DNA from 3 places in the Ensifer sp. EB106-05-01-XG146 genome. Region 3 is predicted to be linked to each of the others. Evidence: predicted binding sites of a transcription regulator. Region 3 holds the regulator's gene; each other region holds the start of a gene.
The links. Region 3 encodes LexA, which represses DNA repair genes until DNA is damaged. Its sites were predicted from a motif close to TGTTCNNNNTGTGTTCNG; they were not measured.
Positions count from the first base shown of each region.

Region 1: AC3WVQ_RS17380 (ImuA family protein) is a predicted target of LexA. The motif match lies at 1,513-1,530, and genes of this name have one in related genera.
Region 2: AC3WVQ_RS34945 (putative DNA modification/repair radical SAM protein) is a predicted target of LexA. The motif match lies at 1,583-1,600, and genes of this name have one in related genera.

Region 1 is NZ_JBYTDX010000001.1:3,509,096-3,512,365, reverse strand. Features, by position in the region: gene AC3WVQ_RS17395 (HpcH/HpaI aldolase/citrate lyase family protein) at 1-469, shown strand, start outside; gene AC3WVQ_RS17390 (DUF1737 domain-containing protein) at 466-672, shown strand; gene AC3WVQ_RS17385 (metallopeptidase family protein) at 948-1,382, opposite strand; gene AC3WVQ_RS17380 (ImuA family protein) at 1,552-2,505, shown strand; gene AC3WVQ_RS17375 (Y-family DNA polymerase) at 2,390-3,270, shown strand, end outside.
Region 2 is NZ_JBYTDX010000003.1:1,321,299-1,324,568, forward strand. Features, by position in the region: gene AC3WVQ_RS34935 (hypothetical protein) at 97-342, shown strand; gene hemH (ferrochelatase) at 355-1,401, opposite strand; gene AC3WVQ_RS34945 (putative DNA modification/repair radical SAM protein) at 1,624-2,847, shown strand; gene AC3WVQ_RS34950 (UdgX family uracil-DNA binding protein) at 2,844-3,270, shown strand, end outside.
Region 3 is NZ_JBYTDX010000001.1:1,499,095-1,502,364, forward strand. Features, by position in the region: gene AC3WVQ_RS07420 (thermonuclease family protein) at 1-131, shown strand, start outside; tRNA gene AC3WVQ_RS07425 (tRNA-Cys) at 284-357, shown strand; gene AC3WVQ_RS07430 (hypothetical protein) at 555-896, shown strand; gene lexA (transcriptional repressor LexA) at 985-1,707, opposite strand; gene AC3WVQ_RS07440 (hypothetical protein) at 1,943-2,239, opposite strand; gene AC3WVQ_RS07445 (hypothetical protein) at 2,578-3,195, shown strand.

The DNA of each region.
Region 1 (3,270 bases), 2.0 Mb from region 3:
CGGCCGTACCTTCAGTGGCAGGCTCGATTGTTTCGTCGTCGGCCTCAACGACCTGCGCAAGGAGACCGGCGTTCCGGATCGTCCGGGCCGGCCCTATCTCATCCCCTGGCTGATGCAGATCCTGCTTGCCGCGCGCGGCGGCGGGCTCGATGTCATCGACGCCGTGTTCAACGATTTCCGCGATGGTGCCGGTTTCGACGAGGAATGCCGGCAGGGCCGCGACATGGGTTATGACGGCAAAATGCTGATCCATCCAGCGCAGATCGGCCCGGCGAACGAGCGCTTCGGCGTCGATCAGATCGCCGTCGACGAGGCGCGCGCGATCATCGCCGCCTTCGCGCTGCCCGAAAACGCCGGCAAGGGCGTCATCAACCTCAGCGGGCGGATGGTCGAGCGGCTGCACCTCGACCAGGCCGTCACGCTTGCCGCCAAGGCGGACCTCATCGAAAAACGAAAGACAAGATCTTGAAACTCTTCCGCTTCCTGACCGGCCCTGACGACGCTTCCTTCTGCCACAAGGTGACGGCGGCGCTAAACCAGGGCTGGAGCCTGCATGGCTCGCCCACCTATGCTTTCAATGCCGACACGCAGCACATGCAGTGCGGCCAGGCGGTGGTGAAGGAGGTCGAAGGCAAGGAATACACCCCGGATATCAAGCTGTCGGAGCAGTAGTCGAGGCTGTTTGCCGTCGCGCAGGTTTGCCCCTCTCCTCGGGTTTAGCCCGAGGACTAACCTCTCCCTGCAGGCGGGGCGAGGGGACGCGGTTGATGCTCACAATCGGCGTGTGAGGCCTGCTTTCTGGAATCGGTCGTGCTCCGATTGGGATGCGTATCGCGAGTTTCCTTCGCCCCGCCTGCGGGGAGAAGGTGCCGGCAGGCGGATGAGAGGCTTCCTCACCGTGCGGATGAGGGGCGGCCCTCACCGCGCGATGATAGGCAAATGAAGTGTCAGCCGCCGACGTGCTCGACGCTGGCCTCGATCCGTTCCATGTCGTCGTCGGAGAGGCCGAAATGGTGGCCGATCTCGTGGATCAGCACGTGGGTGATGATGTCACCCAGCGTCTCCTCGTTCTCCGCCCAATAGTCGATGATTGGGCGGCGGTAGAGGGTGATGCGGTTCGGAAACTGGCCGGTTTCCATGGTGAAGCGTTCGCTGATGCCGCGGCCTTCGAAGAGGCCGAGCAGGTCGAAAGGCGTTTCCAGCGCCATGTCCTCGAAAACGTCGTCGCTCGGGAAGTCGGCAACTTCGATGATAAGGTCGGTCGTCAGCTGGCGGAATTCCTGCGGCAGGTGGCCATAGGCCTCCAGCGCAAGCTGCTCGAAAGTGGTAAGCGTCGGTGCGTGGCGTTCCCGCCAATCATCGGTCTGGTCAATGCGGGCCATAGGCACTCCTTGTTGCCCTCCATATAGCGATTTTGCCTTTGTTTTTCGAGTGTTGAATTCCTTGACCACAGAGACAGGAATAAATTCTTAGAATTGGCTGTTGACTCATTTAGGAAGCTCTGGAATCTAATAGAACATAACATGAACATTCTGATGGGAGTTGACCGTCATGGCCGACACAGCCGTGCAGCGGGAGACGGTACTTTCGCTCCGAGAAACCATAGCCAGGATCGAAAACCGTCGGCTTCCGGGCGTCGTGCGCGCCGCCAAGGCGGCCGATCCCGGCGGCTTCCGTCAACGGGAAGAAGACGAGCCTGGCCGCAAGGCGCTGGCGCTCGGCGTTCCCGATCTGGACGACCTTCTCGAAGGCGGCCTGCCGCTCGAAGGCATGACGGAAATCCGCAATGCCGAGACGCGCGATGCCGGTGCAGCCGCCGGTTTTGCCGCAGCACTCAGCGTGCTCTGTCAACGGGCGCGGCTTGAAAAGGGCGAGCCGGCCGCCCCCGTTCTCTGGATCAGCCAGTCGATGGCTTCCACCGAGGCGGGCATGCCCTATGGGTTGGGTCTGAAGGCCTTTGGTCTCGATGTCCGCGGCCTCGTCTTCAGCCTGCCACGCACGATAAAGGATGCGCTCTGGATCGCCGAGGCCGCGCTTTCCGTGCCGAGCTTCTGTGCCGTCATCCTTGAAATTCGCGGCAACCCGGCCGCCCTGGCACTCAGCGAGAGCCGACGCCTGCATGTGCGCTCGCGCGCTGGCCACGTCCCCCTTCTGCTTCTGCGCCAATCCGGACACGAGGAGGCGAGCAGCGCCTTCTTCCGCTTCCTCGTCGAGCCGGCGCCGGCGCGCGAGCGACCGCTACCGGATGGATCGATGCTTCGCGGCAGCATCGGCCATCCCGTCTTTCACGTCATTGCCGAGAAGAGCAGGGCTCCTGCGCCGCTCGGCTTCTTCCTGGAGTGGAACCCCCATGACCGCCGCCTTTACCCCGTCGAGCCCCTACCAGCCGCTGCTGCGGCAGATCCAGAACCAGCGCATTCTGTCGCTCACCTTTCCGCATCTTCCGGCCGATCGGGTCGCGCGCAAGCGCTGGGGGAACTCGTGGCTTTCCCGCGGGCGTCCTGAGCATCCGCCCGTCGTCTTCGCCGACAAGGTGAAGAGCGCAATGCGTCTCGTTGCGCTCGATGGTTTCGCTGAAAGGCGTGGGTTTCATATCGGCCAGGGTGTCGCCGAAGCGCGGGCCATGTGTCCCGAGATCGACGTGCTGCCGGCCGATCCCGCCGCCGACCGGGCGCTGCTTGCAGGGCTGGCGGACTGGTGTTGCCGCTACACGCCGCTCGTCGCGCTCGACGGCGACAGCGGCCTCTTTCTCGACATCACCGGCTGCGCCCATCTTCTCGGCGGGGAAAAAGCGCTGCTCGACGATCTGCTCGCTCGCCTCTTTCATCTGGGGGTCGAGGCCCGGGCGGCGATCTCTTCGTCCGCCGGGCTCTCCTGGGCGGTGGCGCGTTTCGGCTCCGACGCTATCCTTGCCGAGGACGAGGCGGCGCGAGCGCTGGCACCCTTGCCGATGGCGGCGCTGCGGCTGCCGCAGGAAACGATCGAAACACTCGGCCGGGTCGGGCTCAAGCAGATCGGCGACCTGATCGAGGCGCCGCGCGCACCGCTCGCCCGCCGGTTCGGCGCAACCCTGCTTCTGCGTCTCGACCAGGCGCTCGGGCGCGAGGACGAGCCGCTGTCGCCACGGTTGCCCGTCGCTGCCCTTTCGGCAGAGCGGCGGCTCGGCGAGCCGGTCCAGGGTGAAGACGATATTTTGGGCCTGACGGAAGAACTGGCGTTGCGGCTGAAACCGGAACTGGAGAAGCGCGGCGAGGGCGGGCGCCTGTTCGA
Region 2 (3,270 bases), on a different contig from region 3:
GGCGTTGGCGCGAAGGCAATAGGTGTTCTCGCTTTGACGCATGCAACGCTCTGGACAGCTCAAATGTGCTCGGCCGCTAGCTCCATGAAGACATCTTTGGCTAAGATCGGGAGAGCCCGCGTCGCCCTTGCGTTGCCTCGTCATCGTGAACAGCTAGGCGCTCTGGACGGCGAGCAATTCGATCTTCTTTTCGAGACCTACGCGCTTGCCGCGATGAGGGTCGACGAACTTTTGAGGAAACAGTCTCCTGAGCAAGACCTTAGACGGTATCGCGAAATATGCCTGGACATCCAGGAAGACATCGCCTTGCTGCTTGGACGTCTGCAAAGGCAATCCGAATGAATTTGGGGTGCCTTAGCCGTTATTCTTGCCGGTTCCCTGTAGCCAGCCGGCAAGCTCCCGGCGCACGACGTGTTCGAGCACGGCCATGCCTTCGGCGCTGTCGTTCAGGCAGGGGATGTGGGTGAACTTCTCGCCGCCATTGTGATGGAAGCTTTCGGCCGCCTGCTCGGCGATCTCTTCCAACGTTTCCAGACAGTCGGAGACGAAGCCCGGGTTGAGGACGGAAATGCGCTTGACACCGTCCTGCGCAAGTTTTTCGACCGTCTTGTCGGTATAGGGCTGCAGCCATTCCTCAGGCCCGAAGCGCGACTGGAAGGTGACCTGCAGCTTCTCCTTCGACCAGCCGAGCTTTTCGCGCAAAAGCCGCGCGGTCTTCTGGCACTGGCAGTAGTAGGGATCGCCCTTGTCGAAATAGCTCTTCGGAATGCCGTGGAAGGAGGTCAGAACCACCTCCGGCTCCCAGTCGAGCGTCGCCAGGTGACGCTCGATCGAGGTTGCCAGAGCGTCGATGTAGACGGGATCGTCGTGGTAGGGCGGAACGGTGCGCAGTGCCGGCTGCCAGCGCATCTTCAGAAGCGCCTCGAAGGCCTTGTCATTAACGGTGGCGGTGGTGGCGGCGGCATATTGCGGATAGAGCGGGAAGACGAGAATGCGTTCACAGCCGGCCTTCTGCAGTGCGTCCATGCGCGAGGCGATCGACGGCTGGCCGTAGCGCATGCCCCAGTCGACGATGACGTTAGGCTGGTCGGCGAAGGACTTCGCCATCAGTTCGGACTGGTTGCGGGTGTAGGTCCGGAGGTAGCTTTCGTTCAAGTCCCTGTTCCAGATCGTCTCATAGGCCTTGCCGACCTTGCCGGGGCGGGTGTTGAGCACGATGCCGAACAGGATCGGGTACCAGAACAGTCGCGACCACTCGATCACCCGGCGGTCGGTCAGAAACTCCTTCAGGTAGCGGCGCATCGAGGTGTAGTCGGTGCCATCAGGCGTGCCGAGATTGACCAGGAGAACTCCGATGTTGCCGCGTTTAATAGTGGGGTGACCGGCAGTTTTTTTGAGCATCACATCTTTCTTCATTTATCAACCCAATTGAATACGGATGGAATGCGGGATGGATCAGCCGCGACTGAAAATTCTGAAGCGACCAGGGAAAGCGTTCTTGATTGAAAGCTGCGATACTGGAAGCGGAACACAGCGACCGTTCATCTTTCGACATTCGCCTGCGGCTCCCCGCGAAACCTTGACGAACATAACATGAACATCTAAAGTCGCGTCATGACACCCATGGCACTTGGAAAGAAGCTGGCGATCCTATCGGACGCAGCCAAGTACGACGCCTCATGCGCCTCGAGCGGTGGCGAGAAGCGAGATTCACGCAAAGGAGGAATAGGATCTTCCGGTGGGAGCGGTATTTGCCATGCCTACACGCCAGATGGGCGATGCATATCGCTATTAAAGATCCTGATGACGAACTTCTGCATCTTCGACTGTGCCTATTGCATCAATCGCGTCAGTTCCAATGTCGAGCGCGCGCGGTTTAGCGTCGAAGAAGTGGTATCATTGACGCTCGAGTTTTACCGACGCAACTACATTGAAGGCTTGTTTCTCTCCTCCGGTATCATCCGCTCGCCTGACCAGACCATGGCCGATATGGTCCGCATTGCCCGAACGCTGAGAGAAGTCCACGGTTTTAAAGGCTACATTCACCTCAAGACCATCCCCGACGCACAGGCTGAGCTCATTCGTGAGGCCGGCCTTTGGGCCGACCGGTTGTCAATAAATGTCGAACTGCCAAGGGATTCGAGCGTAAGGAAGTTCGCGCCGGAGAAGCGGCCGGAAACCATTCGTGCCGCCATGGCACAGGTTCGGCTGGAAGGTGAAGCCGCGCAAGACAAGACCCACACCGGCCGCAAGCCGCAACGCTTTGCCCCTGCCGGCCAGAGCACGCAGATAATTGTCGGCGCTGACGGCGCCGACGATACCGCCATCCTGTCCTGCGCAACCCGGCTTTATAGCGGTTACAAGCTGCGGCGCGTTTACTATTCGGCGTTCTCACCGATCCCGGACGCTTCCTCTGCGCTTCCCCTGGTTCAGCCACCGCTTGTTCGGGAGCACCGGCTCTATCAGGCCGACTGGCTTCTGCGATTTTATGGCTTTACGACCGACGAGATCGCGACCGGCACGCAAGGAGGCTTTCTGGATCTGGAGCTCGATCCGAAGACGGCATGGGCGCTGCAGAACCGGCAATTCTTTCCGGTCGACGTCAACCTCGCCTCCCGCGATACGCTTCTGCGCGTGCCGGGATTTGGGACGCGCGTGGTCGACCGCATCATCACCGCGCGACGCAATCGCCGCCTCCGTGTCGAGGATCTCGCTCGAATGGGAGCGCTGACACGCAAGGCTCGCCCCTTCGTTGCCCTGCCCGGCTGGAGCCCCGGCGGTTTGACGGACAGCAGCGATCTGCGCGCGCGCCTGGCGCCCCCGCCAAAGCAACTTCAGCTTCTATGACTTACGGGGTCTCACTTCCGGACAAGGGAACTTTTGATGCCTGGCGAAATGCCGCCAGGCGCGCTATCAGCCACCGGATCGCCCCCGACCAAATTGACTGGAACAGCGCGGGCGGCCTGTTCGACAGGGCCTTTCTCCCGGAGACTCCAGGCGAGCACGCAGCACGCGTTCCTCAAGCCTTCATGACTTTGGCGCAGTCCGTAATCTGGCATTCAGCACCAGAACGCTTGGCGCTCCTTTATCGCGCGCTTTGGCGCCTCGACAGGCGCGAGGGCGAGCCGCTCTCGCCCGCCGATCCGCTCGGTCGCAAACTGTCGCTTATGCAGAAATCCGTCGGACGGGACATTCACAAGATGCATGCATTCGTTCGCTTCCGCGAAATCTCAGCAGAGGGTCCGCGTCGACGCTTTGCCGCCTGGTTTG
Region 3 (3,270 bases):
GAGGGCGATCAGATGCCAAGGCCGGCGAGAAACTGCGCCTGGTCACCCGCGGTGACCAATCTCTTGGACGTGTACTCGTTTCCGAGGGGCTCGTGCGGCCGTGGGAAGGGCGCCCGACGCCCTGGTGCTGAGATCAGCTGGGAGACGATCGGCGGACATCGTCGATCGTTCTGTGGAAAGTATCCGTCCTGCAATTCGACGGCGCGTTTTTCAGAAAATGCCTCTTGCGGTTTTTCTGCAATCATTCTAAATCCGCGCCAACGCTTGGTTATCCGAGCTGTGAGGCCTCGTGGCGGAGTGGTGACGCAGAGGACTGCAAATCCTTGTACCCCGGTTCAATTCCGGGCGAGGCCTCCAAAAATCTCACCTCGTTAAATTTGGTTTGGCGTTCTGCCTTAGGGCAGCGCGGTAAAATTCGCGACACGTCCGCGCAAGCCACGTCTCCTATGCCTCCGTCGGATCTTATCGCTTCGGTGAATTCGGTAGAGGGGGAACGATGACTCCGCTGAGATCAACCGCATCGGTAGCGTCCGTCAACATTAAGAACGGAGGCAATGGCATCAATGAAAAAGAGACTGATCCTGACGGCGTTGGCGTGTTTTGCGGCGACCGCTATGGAGGCGCGCGCGGACGACCTGGTTTTCCAGCTGAAGAACAACACCGGCGCGGTACTGACGAATTTCTATACGTCGCCGGTCGGCGTCAATGAATGGGAAGACGATGTTTTCGGTCGGCAGGTCCTGAACCCCGGCGAGAGCATGGAGATCACCATTGCCGACGGGCGGGACGTCTGCAAATACGACATGCGATTCGAATTCGAGGAAGGCTCGGCCCTCGATACGACCGAGGACACGCAGGATCTCTGCGAACTCGGCGAATACACGATCCACGAATAAGCGATCTGGATTTCAGGTCGCCTTAAATGGAAAGAGCCTCGCCACTTTCAGTGGCGAGGCTCTTTTGATTCGGCGTTCTGCCTGGAATTCAATGGTAGCGGCGGATCAGCCCGACGAGCTTGCCCTGGATTTTCACGCGATCCGGTCCGAAAATGCGCGTCTCGTAGGCGGGGTTGGCCGCTTCGAGCGCAATCGACGCGCCCTTGCGACGGAAGCGCTTCAGCGTCGCTTCCTCGTCGTCCACGAGCGCCACGATGATGTCGCCGGGATTGGCCGAGTTGCCGTTGCGGATGATCACCGTGTCGCCATCGAAGATGCCGGCCTCGATCATCGAATCGCCCTTTACTTCGAGGGCGTAATGCTCGCCGCTGCCGATCATGTCGAGCGGAACGGTAATGTCATGGGTGTTGTTCTGGATCGCCGAGATCGGCACGCCGGCAGCGATGCGGCCCATCACCGGGACGGAAACAGACGTGCTTTCGGCGACCGGCGCCGGCTTCGGCGTGGCAGGAGCGGCGGCCGGCGGCTTTCCGAGGCTGCCCTCGATCACGCTCGGCGAGAAGCCTCTGCGCGGCTGTTGCTGGCCGGCGGCGTAGGCTTCCGGAAGCTTGATGACTTCGAGCGCGCGCGCCCGGTTCGGCAACCGGCGAATGAACCCGCGCTCTTCGAGCGCCGTGATCAAACGGTGAATGCCGGACTTCGACGCCAGGTCGAGCGCATCCTTCATTTCATCGAAAGACGGCGGTACGCCCGACTCCTTCATGCGTTCGTGGATGAACAGAAGCAATTCCTGTTGCTTGCGGGTCAGCATGGCACGTCGCTCCAGAGGCGTGAAACAAATCAAGAACAGACACTATCTGTTCCATATGTGTTCCGCAAGTGCCTAAAATTCCGTGAATTCAGGCAATTGGCTGCTTCTGTGGGGGCGATTGGTCACTTTTGCGGGAGCGGGGCGGTTTTCGGCGACGGTTGCGTCCCAAAACAGCGCCGGGCAGGCCGGTCGCGCGCGTGATTCGAACGAATCGCGGCTCTCTTCGCGGAGAGACTTAAGTCGCTTGCGAGGCCGAGCAGGCGTCTTCGAACTCCTTCACCGTTTCGGCGCTGTTGTCTTCCGGAAGCACTGCGTCGGCCGCATCGGTCGCAACGGGCGTATCGCCGTCATAAACGAAGGACTGGATGTAGAACGCGAGCGCGCCCTTCCAAACATTGCGTCCATCGATCTGATGGCACGGCACGGCCCGTTCGAAATCGGTCTGGAGTTCATCCACCGTCGCGGCACTGAGCTTGACGTCAGGCATATTGGGCGATGCGACTATCGAAGCGAGAAGCAGGGCGGCAAGCACGGTGATCGTCCACTTGATGAAGGGGTGGGACTACGGGTTGGTAAACGATGTGAACCGCGCTTTCGTTCCGAAGTCCAGCAAGCATGGCGATCACTCTGCCATGTTCAACAGCTCTTTGCCCGCAGGCTGTGGCTGATTTGCGCCAGCCGCTCCATCTCAACCTCGTCTCGGCCGTTCTTCATGGACCGGCGCGGAGAATGCATCGGAGCTGCCAGCTTTCGCATCGGGCCTGGGGCGCGCAAAAATCCCTGCGGGGAAGGGCCTTCACCGTCTCGACAGGCCTCTAAAAAAAGATAACTTTGCGTGGAAAGTGGGGTGGTTGCATGCATAGATTGTCGTTGGTGGTGCTCGGCCTGTTGCTCACGGCTGGAGCGGCGTCTGCCGAAGAAGGGCGTTCGAATATCTGGAAACGGATCAACGCCTGGACGGTGGGATCCGATCCTTCCCTGGGAGGCTCGTGTTACGCGGCGACGAGCTATGACGCCGGCGCTATCCTTCGTATCGGCTTTTATCCGCGGGGATCGACGAACCTGGCGTTTCTTTCGATCGGCAATGCCGAATGGAAATCCATCGAGCCGCAGCGGGAATACGATGTTGCCTTGCAGCTCGACCGTGGTCGTCAGTGGCCGGCCGTTGCGTTCGGTGTTGATCTGACCGGCGCCAAGGCCCTTGTCGTCAACTTTTCCAACACCGACTTCTTTACCGAGTTCGTTCGCAAGAACACCTTGGCGCTGGCCTTCGAGGGGCGCGTCGTCGCGAGCCTCAGCCTGCGTGATTCGATGAAGGCGGTAAGCGAGATGTTCAAGTGCCAGGAGGCGGTGAGCGCCTTGATCCCGAATGGCGATCAGGGAGCGGCGAACGATCCCTTTGCGGGCGCCGGTGGCAATGCGCCGAACAACGATCCCTTTGCCGGCGGCGGCCAGACCAAGTCATCGAAAGATCCTTTCGCCATGTGATGGGCAGTCCGCTTGCCGCGGAGAGGTGAATATTCCTAAAATATTGCCTGGGATCGGCTAGGCACCCTCGACAGC